Regions from separate parts of the Streptosporangium sp. LJ11 genome, predicted to be linked through region 1. Evidence: riboswitches for the same ligand, from Rfam matches in the RefSeq annotation. Region 1 holds a riboswitch; the other holds the start of a gene.
What was found. Region 1 has a riboswitch for cyclic di-AMP ahead of ACTOQ3_RS28650 (CHAP domain-containing protein). Riboswitches for the same ligand answer to the same signal wherever they lie in the genome.
Positions count from the first base shown of each region.

Region 2: linked by a shared signal. The riboswitch ahead of ACTOQ3_RS29665 (NlpC/P60 family protein) and the one ahead of ACTOQ3_RS28650 (CHAP domain-containing protein) in region 1 are both predicted to bind cyclic di-AMP.

Region 1 covers NZ_JBPXMB010000021.1:60,713-68,067, forward strand. The annotation lists gene ACTOQ3_RS28635 (hypothetical protein) at 1-35, opposite strand, end outside; gene ACTOQ3_RS28640 (oxidoreductase) at 203-1,084, shown strand; gene ACTOQ3_RS28645 (TetR/AcrR family transcriptional regulator) at 1,100-1,678, shown strand; cyclic di-AMP (ydaO/yuaA leader) riboswitch at 2,388-2,526, shown strand; gene ACTOQ3_RS28650 (CHAP domain-containing protein) at 2,545-3,240, shown strand; gene ACTOQ3_RS28655 (ABC transporter substrate-binding protein) at 3,643-4,995, shown strand; gene ACTOQ3_RS28660 (carbohydrate ABC transporter permease) at 5,079-6,023, shown strand; gene ACTOQ3_RS28665 (carbohydrate ABC transporter permease) at 6,119-6,925, shown strand; gene ACTOQ3_RS28670 (GH1 family beta-glucosidase) at 6,922-7,355, shown strand, end outside.
Region 2 covers NZ_JBPXMB010000022.1:80,007-87,361, reverse strand. The annotation lists gene lysX (bifunctional lysylphosphatidylglycerol synthetase/lysine--tRNA ligase LysX) at 1-1,475, shown strand, start outside; gene ACTOQ3_RS29670 (LuxR C-terminal-related transcriptional regulator) at 2,595-2,795, shown strand; gene ACTOQ3_RS29665 (NlpC/P60 family protein) at 2,914-3,963, opposite strand; cyclic di-AMP (ydaO/yuaA leader) riboswitch at 3,969-4,113, opposite strand; gene ACTOQ3_RS29660 (amino-acid N-acetyltransferase) at 4,477-5,121, shown strand; gene ACTOQ3_RS29655 (RDD family protein) at 5,350-6,459, shown strand.

The DNA.
Region 1 (7,355 bases):
CGGCCGTCCTCCACGCCGGGCGATGACCCGTTCACGACTGCCACAACCTAACCCGGCGGCCTTAAGCGCCCGGGAACTGCGGGTGAACAGCCGACCACGCGCGCTTGTGTGTGATCTTTCCGGCCTTTACCGTGGTGTACGGAACGGTTTCGTACACTTCGTGATCCAGCACAGATCCGTCGATCCGTAAGAGGAGCGAGCGATGTGGACAGCTGACGAGATCCCCGACCTGACCGGCTCCGTCGCGGTGGTCACCGGTGCGAGCGGCGGCATCGGCGTGCCGACGGCGCTCGAACTGGCCAGGCACGGCGCCCGGGTCGTCCTGACCGCGCGCGACGCGGACAGGGGCCGGGCCGCGCTCGACGCGGTCAGGGCGGCGGTGCCGGGGGCGGCGGCCGAGGTGAGGACACTCGACCTGGCCGACCTCGGCTCGGTGCGCGCGTTCGCCGAGACGGTCGACGGGCCGCTCGACCTGCTGGTCAACAACGCCGGGGTGGGTCCGATGCCCCGGCGGACCACCGCCGACGGTTTCGAGACCCAGTTCGGCGTCAACCACCTGGGGCACTTCGCGCTGACCGGGCTGCTCATGCCACGCCTGCTGGCCGCCCCCGCCGCCCGGGTGGTCACGGTCTCCAGCGACGCCCACTCCGTCGGCGCGATCGACTTCGACGACCTGGCTCTCGAGCGCCGGTACGGCAGGTTCTCCGCCTACGGCCGTTCCAAGCTGGCCAACCTGCTGTTCGCCCTGGAGCTGCAGCGCCGCGCCGACGCCTCGGGGGCCGCCCTGCTGAGCCTGGCGACCCACCCGGGCATGACGGCCACCGGCATCATGAAGCTGGGTGCCCTCACCCGCCCCCTCAGCGCCCTGATGCGCCTGGCGCTGCAGCCGCCCGCCAGGGGCGCCCTGCCGTCCCTGTACGCGGCGACCTCTCCCGAGGCGAGGGGCGGGCAGTACGTCGGGCCGGGGCCGAAGGTGCTGCGCCCCTCGCCGAAGGCGCTGGACGCGGTGGTGGCGGCCAGGCTCTGGGAGAGGTCGGAGGAGCTGACCGGCGTACGCTTCTGGGAGATCAGGCAGCACTCGTGAACCATCGGAGGCACCTTGCGTCTCGATCCCGCGCGGGAACGGGCGATCCTCGACGCGACTCTGGACCTGCTGTCCGAGGTCGGATACGACCGGATGTCCGTCGACCAGATCGCCAGGCGGGCCAGCGCCAGCAAGGCCACGATCTACCGTCGCTGGCAGGACAAGGAGGCGCTGGTCGTGGACCTGATCTGCAACCACCTTGAGATCGAGGTCGCGCCGCCGCCCGACACCGGGACGATGCGCGGGGATCTGATCGAGGTCGTGGACGGGTTCTGCCGGATCCTGGAGCGGAAGCACGCGATGATCTTCGGCCTGTTCCCCGCGCTCCTCACCTCCCCCGACCTGGCCGCCGCCCTGCGCGACAACGTGCCCCGTGCCGACATCACGGGCACCACCCCGCTGCTCGACCGCGCCAGGGAGCGCGGCGAGCTCCCGGGGCCGGTGGACGCGGTCGAGCTCAGGAAGGTCACCGAGGCGCTGGTGTGGTACCGGCTGTTCTTCACCGGAAAGCCGCTGGACCGGGAGTTCGTCGAGGAGACGGTCGACCGCTTCCTGCTTCCGCTGTTTCGCGCGTGGTCCGGCTCGGCGACCTGACCCCGGCGGGCGGCCCGCACCTCCCGGGAACGCGCTCCCCCGTCCCGCACGCCTTTACCTCCGCGGACGGCGAGGCCTCCTGGAAAGCGTGTTCCTTTACCTCTTATCTTTACCTTCGCGGGCGTCGGGCCCCTCCGAGCGCACGTTTCTTTACCCTTCGGGCGGCCAGGCCCGCCGACGGCCGGATCGCACCCATGCCCCATCGCTCTGAGCTGCGGAAACCTCGTCAGGCGCGGGTCGCGGACCTCTGGCTCCCGCGCGCCCTCTCCTGACCTTCCATGGGAGAACCCCTACCATCCGAATACTTTTTACTATCGAATGCCTGTTCGGAAACATAAGGACACGCCACCTTGGACCAGGGGGTTCGCCCGCACGTCATAGCACCCCCCGTCCGACGGCTCGCAGGCGGGTCCGGAAAACCGGGATCGCCGTGGGGGCAGGGGATCCCGGCCTCGGCGGGGCGTTCCCCCAGCCGCCGGAAGGAGACGCGGCCGGCGCGGCCTCACCCCGCTCCCGGGCCGGGCGGCACCCCGCAACACCGATCCGATTCGGACGTATTCCCAAGTCAGGGCAATATGTCCTACTTGTAATCGTCTGTCCGTCTGGCGTACCTTCGTCCTATTCATGGCGATTGCCTAGATCTATCCAGGTCTATGCATTGCCGTCACATTGCCCGACCGTGTCCCACCTGACGGAGACCTTCCGCCGGTGAGCACGGCCGCCGAATCCGCGAGGTCTGCGGAACCGGGGAACCACGTTCCTGGGGTGAATCAGCGCACCTGTGCGCCGTAGGGCACTTCCCAGCCCGAACCCGTCAGCTAACCCGGTAGGCGGAATGGAAGCGAAGCAAGGAGTCGAACCCCCGTATGGCTAAGCATCGCCTCATCTCCACCCCCCGCGCGGCATGCGCCGTCCTGGGCGCCTGTATCGCCCTGACGACCGGCACCACCGGCGTCGCCCTGGCCGACGGCCACGGCGTCGTGAACGCTCCGCCCGTCGACACCAAGGCGCAGACGTCCAAGGCCGCCAAAACCCCGCTCCAGACCGTGGCCGAGAGACTTCCCAAGGTCTCCGCGGCGAAGGTCCTGGACATCGCCTCCAAGCAGATCGGCATCCGCGAGAACGCCGAGGGCGGCGGGACCAAGTTCCACTCCTGGTACATGTCGAGCCCTCGCGCCAAGGAGACCCTCGCCCGCGACGGCGGCAACACCGTGTACGACTACGCCAACGCCCCCTGGTGCGCGATGTTCGTCTCCTGGGTCGGCGAGATGGCCGGCATCCGCCCCACGATGGGCTGGGACGCCTACACCGTAGCCCACGCCAAGTGGTTCAAGGACAACGGGCACTGGGGCACCATCCCCACCCCCGGCGCCGTCGTCTACTTCGACTGGGCCGGCGGCAAGAGCATCGACGGCATCGACCACGTCGGCTTCGTGAAGAAGGACAACGGGGACGGCACGATCACCACGATCGAGGGCAACACCGGCAACGGCGACGTCGAACAGCGCGTCCGGCCCGTCTCCCAGATCGTCGGCTACGGATACCCCGTCTACTCCGACTGACCCCGCGCCCGCCGCCCGCGCCCGCCTCCCCCGGCGGCGCGGGCGTCCCGGCCCCCCGCCGGTGAACGGCCGCCCGGTCCACCCGCCCCCGGGAGCGTTCCGCGTCCCCCACCCCGCACGGACACGAAATGCCCCGACTGTATGCCCGTGAGATGGGAGCGCTCCCAATCACCCTGATGAGGTGTTTGTGCATATTCGATGCCGATAGTCCTGCCTAAAACGACCGGATGTAACGGTTGAGTTTCGGCATATTGACGTCTCGGTTGCCTATCGTCCACTCTTCGTGGGAGCGCTCCCAAAGCACATTGAGGAACGACCTCGTCGCGAGGACCGCGTTTGTCGGGGACCGGCCCGCGATGTCGCCTCCCAATGATTCGGGCGACCACCTGAGAGGGGTCCGTAATGTTGAACAACAAGCGGCACGGCAAGCTGGCCGCCGTCGCGGTCATGGCGGCCACCGCCCTGGCCATCACTTCGTGCAGTTCCAGCGAGCCGTCCGCGCCCGCCGCGGGCACCGGTTCCGCCGCCGCTCCGGCCGAGCCGGTGACCATCACCGTGCACACCTTCGGCGGCGGCGAGAACTTCGGCTACGACAAGGCCGTGGAGACGTGGAACGCGGCGCACCCGAACATCCAGGTCAAGTACCAGAACCTGACCGACCGGTTCGAGGACGTCTACCTCCCGCAGCTGCTCCAGCGCCTGCAGGCGGGCAGCGGCGCCGCCGACATCATCGCCCTGGACGAGGGCGCGATGGGTCTCATGAAGGCCCGCCCGCAGTTCTTCACCGACCTGGCCGAGTACGGGCTGGACAGCCGCAAGGCCGACTTCCCCGCAGCGAAGTGGGACAACGGCATCAACGCCGACAACAAGCTCTTCGCCCTGGGCACGGACATCGGCGGCATGACCATGTGCTACCGCAAGGACCTGTTCGAGAAGGCGGGCCTGCCCACCGACCGCGAGGAGGTCGGCAAGCTCTGGCCGGACTGGAACGCCTTCAAGGCGATCGGCGAGAAGTTCAAGGCCGCCAACCCCGGCAAGACCGACCCCAAGTTCCTCGACGGCCCCAACACGCTCTACAACGTGATCCTGTCGCAGGAGGCGCCGAAGAACGGCAACGTCGCCTACTTCGACAAGAACAACCAGCTCATCATCGAGACCAACCCGGCCATCAAGACCTCCTTCGACACGGTGAAGAGCTTCAGCGAGGCGGGCCTGACCGCCAAGCTCGCCTCGTTCACCCCGCCGTGGAACGCCGCGATCAAGAAGGGCGCCTTCGCGACCATGGGCTGCCCGGCCTGGATGCTCGGCGTGGTCTCCGGCGCGGCCGGTGACAGCAACAAGGGCAAGTGGGACGTCGCGGCCGTGCCCGGCGGCGCGGGCAACTGGGGCGGCTCCTACCTGGCGATCCCCAAGCAGAGCAAGCACCCCAAGGAGGCCGCCGAGGTCCTGAACTACCTCACCGGCAAGGAGGGCCACGTCATGGCCTTCCAGGAGGCCGCGGCCTTCCCGAGCTCCCTCCCCGCGCAGCAGGACCCGGCGGTCGCCGACCTGAAGAACCCGTTCTTCAACGACGCGCCGACCGGCAAGATCTTCGGCGACTCGGTCAAGGACCTCCTGCCCGTCTTCCTCGGTGAGAAGCACGCCCAGGTCAAGACCTCGGTGGAGAAGGTGCTCGAGGGCATGGACCAGGGCTCGGTCAAGTACGACCAGGCCTGGACCAAGTTCCTCGAGGCCGGCGTCAAGGCAGCGGGCTGATCCCCGTACCGACCCGCATCGGCCCGGCTGCGGCGATCCCGCAGCCGGGCCGGTCGCCTGCCCCCGCTGAAAGGCTCTGATCGATGACACTGCACGTCGGCTCCCCGGCCGGGCCCCGCGGACCGAGTCGGGGCAATGGGTGGGCCCGGTTCGACCTCCGGGCGACCCCCTACTTCCTCGTATCCCCTTATTTTCTGCTTTTCGCCATCTTCGGCATCTTCCCGCTCGGCTACACCCTCTGGGTCTCCCTGCACGAGTGGGAGCTCGCCGGGGACAAGACCCTCGTCGGCCTCGAGAACTACATCGAGCTGATCACTGACGAGGCCTTCTGGAACGCGGTCTTCAACACCCTCGGCATGTTCGTCATGTCGACGATCCCGCAGCTCGTGCTGGCCCTCCTGCTGGCCAACGCGCTCAACAAGCGCATCCGGGGACGGCTCTTCTTCCGCCTCGGCGTGCTCCTGCCGCTGATCACCTCCGTCGTCGCCGTCGCGGTGGTCTTCACCCAGCTGTACGGGCGCGACTACGGCATGATCAACTGGTTCCTGAGCTTCTTCGGGGTCGACGCGATCAACTGGCAGAACGAGAAGTGGTCCTCCTGGATCGCGATCTCAACCATGATCGACTGGCGCTGGACCGGCTACAACGCGATCATCCTGCTGGCCGCCATGCAGACCATCCCCAAGGACCTCTACGAGGCCGCCGCCATCGACGGCGCCACGCCCAGGCGGCAGTTCTGGCAGATCACCATCCCGATGCTGCGCCCGACGATCGTCTTCGTCGTGTTCATCTCCACCATCGGCGGCCTGACGCTGTTCACCGAGCCGGTCATGTTCGACGGCAACCCGACGATGAGCGGCGGCGCCACCGGCCAGTACCAGACCGTGGCGATGTTCATCGTCAAGGAGGCGTTCCGCGACTTCGACTTCGGCTACGCCGCGGCCGCCTCATGGCTGCTGTTCGCGTTGATCCTGATCGGGACACTCATCAACTACTCCTTCACCCGCCGTATCGGGGGTTCCAAGTGACGGTCACCCAGATCCGGCGACCGCCGGCGCAGCACGCCCGGCGGCGGCCTTCCGGCCCGTCGGCCGCACGGAACCGCATCTGGGACGCCGGCCCCATGACGAAGGTCGTGCTGGCCTTCGCCCTCGTGCTGTCGGCGTTCCCCATCTACTACATGTTCATCATGGCCACCCGGACCAACGAGGAGGCCATCGACGTACCGCCGCCGCTGCTCCCCGGCGGCCACCTCGGTGAGAACATCGCGCGGCTGCTGTCCACCGAGGACGCCTACTTCATGACCGGTCTGATCAACTCGGCCATCGTCTCGGTCACCGTGACGGTCTCGGTCGTGCTGATCTCCACCCTGGCCGGCTTCGCCTTCGCGAAGCTGCGCTTCCGGGGCAGCAAGATCCTGCTGGGCCTGATCCTGGTGACGATGATGGTCCCGCTCCAGCAGATGGGCGTCGTGCCGCTGTACGAGCTCATGGTCACGCTCGGCTGGACCGGCCAGCTGAAGGCGGTGATCCTGCCCTTCCTGGTCAACGGCTTCGGGGTCTTCATGATGACCCAGTACGCCACCCAGGCGGTGCCGGACGAGCTGGTCGAGGCGGCCCGCGTCGACGGCGCCTCCACCATGCGCATCTACGTGAACGTCATCCTCCCCGCGCTCCGGCCGGGCATGGCGGTCCTCACGCTCCTGGTCTTCATGCAGACCTGGAACGAGTTCATGTGGCCGCTGATCGTGCTGAACCCGGACAACCCAGTGGTTCAGACGTCGATCGCGGCACTCAACCAGGCCCACGGAACCGACTACGTGATGCTGTTCACCGGCACCGCGGCGTCGGTCCTGCCGCTGTTCATCGTTTTCATCGCGTTCGGCCGCCAGATCGTCGGCGGACTCATGGAAGGTGCGGTCAAGGCGTGACGACGCAAGAGACGCGAATTCAGACCCCGGAACTGATCTTCCCGACGAACTTCGTCTGGGGCGCGGCCACCTCCGCCTACCAGATCGAGGGCGCGGTCTCGGAGGGTGGCCGAGGCCGCTCCATCTGGGACACCTTCGTCAAGCAGCCGGGACGGGTGGTGAACGGCGAGCACGCCGACATCGCCATCGACCACTACAACCGGTACCGGGACGACGTGCGGATGATGGCCGAGCTCGGCCTCGGCGCGTACCGGTTCTCCATCTCCTGGCCCCGGATCCAGCCCGACGGGCGTGGCACCGTCAACCAGGGGGGCATCGACTTCTACAGCCGCCTGGTCGACGAGCTCCTCTCCCGGGGCGTCGACCCGTGGGTGACGCTCTACCACTGGGACCTGCCCCAGCCCCTGGAAGACGCGGGCGGCTGGCCGGC
Region 2 (7,355 bases), on a different contig from region 1:
AGGATCTGCCCGAGCAGATGCGCGTGCGCCGGGAGAAGCTCGACCGCCTCCGTTCCGAGAACGTCGACCCTTACCCGGTGAATTTTCCGCGCACCGCGACCAACGCCGAGATCCGCCAGAAATACGCTGATCTCTCCGCTGACACCGCGACGGGCGACAAAGTGGGCGTCACCGGCCGGGTGATGCTGTCCAGGACCGGCGGCAAGCTCTGCTTCGCCACCCTCCGCGACGGCTCCGGCGACCTCCAGGTCATGGTCTCCCTGGACAGGGTGGGCGAGGAGTCCCTGGCCGCGTGGAAGCGCGACGTCGACCTCGGCGACCACGTGGGCATCGAGGGCGAGGTCATCACCTCCCGCAGGGGCGAGCTGTCCATCCTCGCCGACCGCTGGGCGATCACGTCGAAGTGCCTGCGCCCGCTGCCGGAGAAGCACGCCGGGCTCACCGACCCCGAGGCGCGGGTCCGCCAGCGCTACGTCGACCTCATCGTCAACGACGAGGCCAGGAAGATGGCCCGCACCCGCAGCGCCGTGGTCCGGGCCGTCCGCGACTTCTGGCACGAGGAGGGTTACCTGGAGGTCGAGACGCCGATGCTCCAGCCGATCCACGGCGGAGCCACGGCCAGGCCCTTCAAGACCCACATCAACGCGTACGACATGGAGCTCTACCTCCGCATCGCGATCGAGCTCTACCTCAAGCGGCTGGTGGTCGGCGGCCTGGAGAAGGTCTTCGAGATCAACCGCAACTTCCGCAACGAGGGCGCGGACTCCACCCACAACCCCGAGTTCACGATGCTGGAGGCGTACGGCACGTATCTCGACTACAACGACATCGCCGACCTGACCCAGCGGATGATCCAGAGGGCCGTGCTGGCCGCCCTCGGCCACTCCGTGGTCGTCCACCAGGGTCAGGAGATCGACCTCGGTCTGGCGAAGTGGCCGCGGATCACCCTGTACGGGTCGGTCTCCGAGGCGCTGGGCGAGGAGGTCACCACCGAGACGCCCCTGGAGCACGTCCGCAAGCTCGCGGACGCGCGGGAGATCCACTGGGACGCCAAGTGGGGTCAGGGCAAGCTCGTCCAGGAGATCTTCGAGGCCCTCGTCGAGCACACGCTCGTCCAGCCCACGTTCGTCATGGACTACCCGCTGGAGACCTCCCCGCTGGCCCGCACCCACCGGGACAACCCGCTCCTCACCGAGAAGTGGGACCTGATCGGCTTCGGCACCGAGCTGGGCACCGGCTACTCGGAACTGGTCGACCCGGTCGAGCAGCGCCGCCGCCTCACGGAGCAGTCCCTGCTCGCCGCGGGCGGCGACGTCGAGGCCATGCAGCTTGACGAGGACTTCCTCACGGCCCTGGAATATGCGATGCCGCCCACCGGCGGCATGGGGCTCGGCATCGACCGCCTCGTCATGGCCTTCACCGGAAAGAACATCCGCGAGACCATCCTGTTCCCGCTGGTGAAGCCGACCGGCTGAACCCGGCGGCGGCGGGTGAGGACGTTCTCCCCGTACGGTGCACCGGGCCGGGCACCGCGGCCCGGTGCCACCGCCACGAGGGGCGGTGTCGCCTCCTGACGCCGGCGAGCGGCGACGGAGGATTCCCGGGCGGGGGCGGCGGGTTCCCGGCCGTGCGCGCGCCGGGGACGAGGCCGGACGGCGGCCCCGGTCACCGCTCGGGACAGGGGCGGGATCCGGCCGGGATCGCGTGGGACGTCGGGCTCGGAGAGCGCCCGAGAGCCTGGTCGGCCGCGCCGGGCGGCACCGTCACCGTCCCCTCCGCCGACCGGCGTCCCAGGCCGCCCCGCGCCGGTGGACGCGAGCCGGAGCATGAGCCGCGCGGCCGGGTCGCGGTGGAGCGGTTCCCCGATCGTCTCCGGGCCGTTTTCCGTGCGAGCGCCCCGAGGCGCCGGAGCCGAGCGCCCTCACGGAGCTTCACGGATCAGGATGTTCCCCTGCGGGGGCGGCCGAGGCCCCGGGAGAACCCGGCCGGTGGGAAACGGCCGTCGGGCCCATGGTCCCACGCAATATCGGACGCATTTCCGTATGGTGCAGAAATCCATTTCCAGTAGGTCCAATATCGCCCGGATGTTCCGTCGTCGCCACGTGGCACTTCGCGAATGCCGCAAGGCTCCGCTCTTGACCCTCATATTTCCGCGTTATCCGTGGTGTGCCGTCAAGGTGATGAGGACATGGCCGTCGGGAAGAGATCAATTTTTTCCGAGAAATGCGGACGGGCCGGATCCCCGGGGCGACGGCTTCGGGGTGCCCGGCGGGGCGGCGGTTCCGGCGAAATCTTGTTCTGCCAGGACCTCGGTCGCCGCAGCCAGGGATGCCTGCCGGCTCGTGCCTGGGCTCGATCATGACATAGCCGCAAAGGCACTGACATATCATGAGTACTTCACGTAGCGCCTGCTATGTCAATACTGGACGCACGCTATGAAGAGTGGAACTTGACGACCTTTGAACAAGGCGTTTACCGTTCCTGGCGGACGGTATTCATTTCCGGCGTCTCGCACCCGGTTTCCAGAGTGGGGGGAGTGACTCTTGATGGCATATCCAGAAGTGGATTCACGCCATGGCGACAGCCCCCTGGGCATGAGCGATATCGGTCTCAGCGACGACGACCTCGTGCTGCTGGCCGAGCTCGCCAAGGGTGTCACGGTCGATCGGGTGGGGCGTCGCCTCGACATCAGCGGCCGGACGGTCAGGCGCAGGCTCAGGGGCATCTGCGACCGCATCGGCGTCGCCACGGCGATCGAGGCCGTGGCCTGGGCGGCCCGCCGCCGCCTGATCTGACGCACCGCCGCGTGTCCGGCAGGTCGGGCCGGACACGCGTGCGGCCCGGAACCGGCTCGGCCTGTGCGCGGCCCCGGACCCGGTTCGGCCGTGCGCGGCCCCGGTCGTCGACGCCCGTTCAGGCGGCGATGCGGACGCCTCCGACGAAGGGCCGGTTGTCGATCGTGGTGATGTGGACGACGTCACCCGTCTGGGGGGCGTGGACCATCAGGCCCGCGCCGATGTAGATCCCGACGTGGTGCAGGTCGCTGTAGAAGAAGACCAGGTCGCCGGGGCGCAGCTCTTTCCTGGAGACGTGGGTGCCCGCGGTCCACTGGTCGCCGGTGTAGTGCGGCAGGCTGATGCCGACCTTCTGGTAGGCCCACATGACCAGGCCGGAGCAGTCGAAGGAGTTGGGTCCCTCGGCGCCCCAGACGTACGGCTTCAGCTGCTGGGTGAGCGCCCAGCGAGTGGCCTCCGCGGCCTTGCCGCTGCCGACGATGGGCACGTTCGTCTTCACCCGGGCGCCCCTGTTGCTGACGGCCCTGGTGCGCACCTCGCTGAACAGGTCGCTCTCGACCCGGTCGACCAACCGTTCGATCTTGGTCCGGTTGCCGTCGATCTCCGCCAGAAGTTTCTTGACCTCCGCCGTCCTGGCCTTGGCGCTGGCCTGGGCCCGCTCGGCGGCCTCGATCGCCCGGCTCACCTGGGCGACCTCCTCGCTCTGCTGCTGCTGGAGCGCGTAGTTGGTGGTGGCCTGGTCGAGGAAGGTGTCGGGGTCGGTGGCCTGCGTGAAGGCGAGCCCGGAGTTCAGGCCGCCCGACATGTAGGTGCTCTGTGCCAGCAGGGTGGCCTTGGTGCGACGGGCCGCCAGCTCGGACTCGCTCGACGCGAGGGTCTTCCTGGCGCTCTCGGCGGCCCGCTGGGCCTGCTTGAGCTTGACCCGCTCGCCGTTGTAGCGCTCCGCGAGGACGCCGATCTCCTGGTGCAGCTTCTCGGCCTGCTTGGCCAGCTGCTGGAGGCTGGGCTCGGGGTCCGCGGTGGCCGCCACCAGCGGGGTGCCGAGGGTCAGGGTGGCGAATGCCAGGCCGACGACCGCCATGCGACGGCGCAGCCCTCGCGGCGCGCGTTCTCCGCAGCGGGTCTCGTGGCCCGTGTGCTTTCCTCCGCGGTCGCGCGTGCGCTTCACCAACGGGCTCCTCTCTCGGCCGCCTACCGGGTTAGCTGACGGGTTCGGGCCGGAGGCAGCCCTACCGGGTGCGCCGGTGGCACTCGGATTCACCCCGGAGGACGTGGTGGGTCCCCGGTTCCCCTGTGAGGGATTCGGCGGGTCAGGCTTTTTACGTCTCTGACATCGAGCACGGAGATTAGTGCACCTGTGGTTCCTGCTCAACCAGAACTGCGAATTCAGTAGAGGTTTCGCAACTGAGGTGTCACGAAAAGATCACACCTCGAAATGATCAACATGGCCATTACGCTGCCTTTGCCTCCCGTGCGGCGGGTGTGGCGGAGGTCTTCCCAGGTCCGGGACCGTGCCAAAGGTGAGCTGTGGCACACGAGAGGTGCCGAACACCGAGAGTGGTAAAGCGATCGCCAAGGGTCATGTGCGGCCTGCGAGCTGAGAGTTAAGGATGAGCCGTAATTGAAGACACGTGAGGACGTACGCTGAACGGTCATGGAGCAGCTTGCTGAGCATTCTCCCGTGCCGGCCGTTCGCGCCTCCGGCGACGGGGAGCGGCGCGCCGAATCCGCGGGGGCGGAGCGGGGTTCGCCCGGGCCGGGGACGGGCCCCGAGGTACCCGAGGTCCCCGAGGTCGCGGTCCGCCGCGCCCGCACCCCGGACGTGCGGGCCATCAGGCGGCTCGTCGACACCTACGGCGGTGTCGGCCCGCGCCTGCTGGAGAAGGCCACCGTCACCCTGTACGAGGACGTCCAGGAGTTCTGGGTCGCCACCGACGGGGAGGGGGAGGTGATCGGCTGCGGGGCCCTCCACGTCCTCTGGGAGGATCTGGCCGAGATCCGCACCGTCGCCGTCGATCCGACCCGCAGGGGGATGGGAATCGGCCACCGGATCGTCTCCGCGCTCATTCGCACGGCCGCCGAGCTGGGCCTGCGCAGGGTCTTCTGCCTGACCTTCGAGGTCGACTTCTTCGCCCGGCACGGATTCCGGGAAATCCAGGGCACGCCCGTCGCCCCGGAGGTCTACGCCGAACTTCTCGCCTCCTATGACGAGGGTGTGGCGGAGTTCCTCGATCTGGAACACGTCAAGCCCAACACCTTGGGAAACACCCGGATGCTGTTGCACCTGACACGTGAGCCCGACTCTGGTGACTTTGGAGCTGACTGATCGGAAAGGTGACTGTTGATACCTATGTCGATACCTTGTGCAGCAGCATGCATGTGCGTCTGACATTTGCCACATGCGCAGTCTAAGTGAGGTGACGCGGTGAGCACCGGACAGCCGCCGTATCCACAGGATGATCCCGACCGCGATCGCACACCGTCGGGACAGCCGGATTACGGACAGCACAACGCGGGGCGGGTTCCTGGCGAACTCGACCCCGACGTGACAGTCGTGGGGTATCGGTCGGAGGCCTCACAGCCGAACACCGGCCCAGGGCAGAGCCAGCCCGGATACGGCCAGCAGGGCTACGGGCAGCAGGGGTACGGCCAGCAGCAGGGCTACGGCCAGCAGCCCGACTACGGGCAGCAGGGCTACGGCCAGCAGCAGGGGTACGGCCAGCAGGGCGGGACCGGTGCGTACGGGCAGCAGCCCGCGTACGGGCAGCAGCAGCCCCAGCCCGGTTACGGCCAGCAGCCCGACTACGGGCAGCAGCAGTACGGCCAGCAGGGCGGGACCGGCGCGTACGGGCAGCAGCCCGACTACGGGCAGCAGCAGCCCCAGCCCGGTTACGGCCAGCAGCCCGACTACGGGCAGCAGCAGTACGGCCAGCAGGGCGGGACCGGCGCGTACGGGCAGCAGCCCGACTACGGGCAGCAGCAGCCCCAGCCCGGTTACGGCCAGCAGCCCGACTACGGGCAGCAGCAGTACGGCCAGCAGGGCGGGACCGGCGCGTACGGGCAGCAGCCCGACTACGGCCAGCAGGGCTACGGCCACCAGCAGCCCGCGTACGGGCAGCAGGGCTACGGTCAGCCGTACGGCGGTCCTCCCGGGGCCCCCGCCCCGCTCGCCGAGTGGTGGCAGCGCCTGGTGGCGAGGATCGTCGACGGGGTCATCCTGGCGATCCCGACGTTCATCATCAGCGCGGTGCTGACCGGCCTGCTCGTGACGTTCCCCAGTTTCAACAGCGAGACGGGCGAGGTCACGGAGGCGAGCGGCCTGTTCCTCTCGACCCTCCTCATCTCGCTGGTCACCGCGGGGATCTACTTCGCCTACGAGTTCTTCATGATCAGCAGGGGTGGGCAGACCGTCGGCAAGATGGTCATGGGCATCAAGGTGGTGCCGGTCGGCAGCGCACTGCCGCCCGGCGGGCTCAGCTCCGACGTCGCGCTGAAGCGCGCCGGCGTGCTCTACGGTCCGCAGTTCCTGAGCTGGGTGCCGCTCCTGAACTACGTCATCTACATCTTCAGTCTTGTGAACGTGTTGTGGCTGCTGTGGGACAAGCCCCTGCGGCAGGCACTGCACGACAAGGTTGCAGGGACGGTCGTCGTCAAGATCAAGTAGTTCTCCGAATAACGGGGCCGGCGGTTGAACCGCCGGCCCCGTTTTCACGTACAGGCGAGAAAACGAGGGGTCTTAGGGACCCTGTATGGGTCTCGGGGTCCGGGTCACGGAAGAGCAAAACCATTTGCCGCGCCCTGAGCAACGCGGGGGAACTTATGACCGAGTCTCGCCCCGCTCGTCGGAATATTCGCGTACGGTGCCCACAACGGGCTCACCGGCGCCCGCGGGTCTCCTATGAGGCGTCAATGCCGGATCCGCCGCCGTCGGGGGTTCGCGCACTACTCACCGAATGGTCGGCCCGTCGTGCCTCCGGCATCCTCGGCGATCCCGCGCCGGATTCTCTTCTTCGCCTTCCGCGGCGCGTTCGGGACGGCCGGTGAAGGCCTTCTTACGGATCCGGATCAGGGACGCGTGGTGTTGGCGGGGTTGTCCGAGGGGCCCATCGTGTTTGGTGGTTATACGGTCTACGACTATGTACTCCGTGCCGGAGCGGGTCGTACTCTTGGCGAGAAAGTGTTGAAGATCCGTCTTGTTCCATACGCTTGCGTCACATCGGCTCACACCGGGGTGATGAAGCGAGCGGCTCTCCGTCCGGGCGTTCCGCCGACGGCGGGCATTCCCGTGATGAACCCGCTCGCGGCGATCTCCGGCTCCATGACAAGGTGCCGTTCGTCCCGGCGGGCCGGCCCTCTCAGCAGGGGTTTCGGCGCGAGGAGGTCGACGGTGCGACGGCCGGGAACCCTGCGGGCATTGGTATTACGGAGACGGTGATGATCACCCGATCGCTCTGTCGATTTTTCCTCACGGCTTTACGACCGCAACCGGTAAGGCGGCTGGAGAGAAGCATTAGGCTGGAGAGAGACGGACATGGTCGCCCCTGCTGACACGTGTCGCCG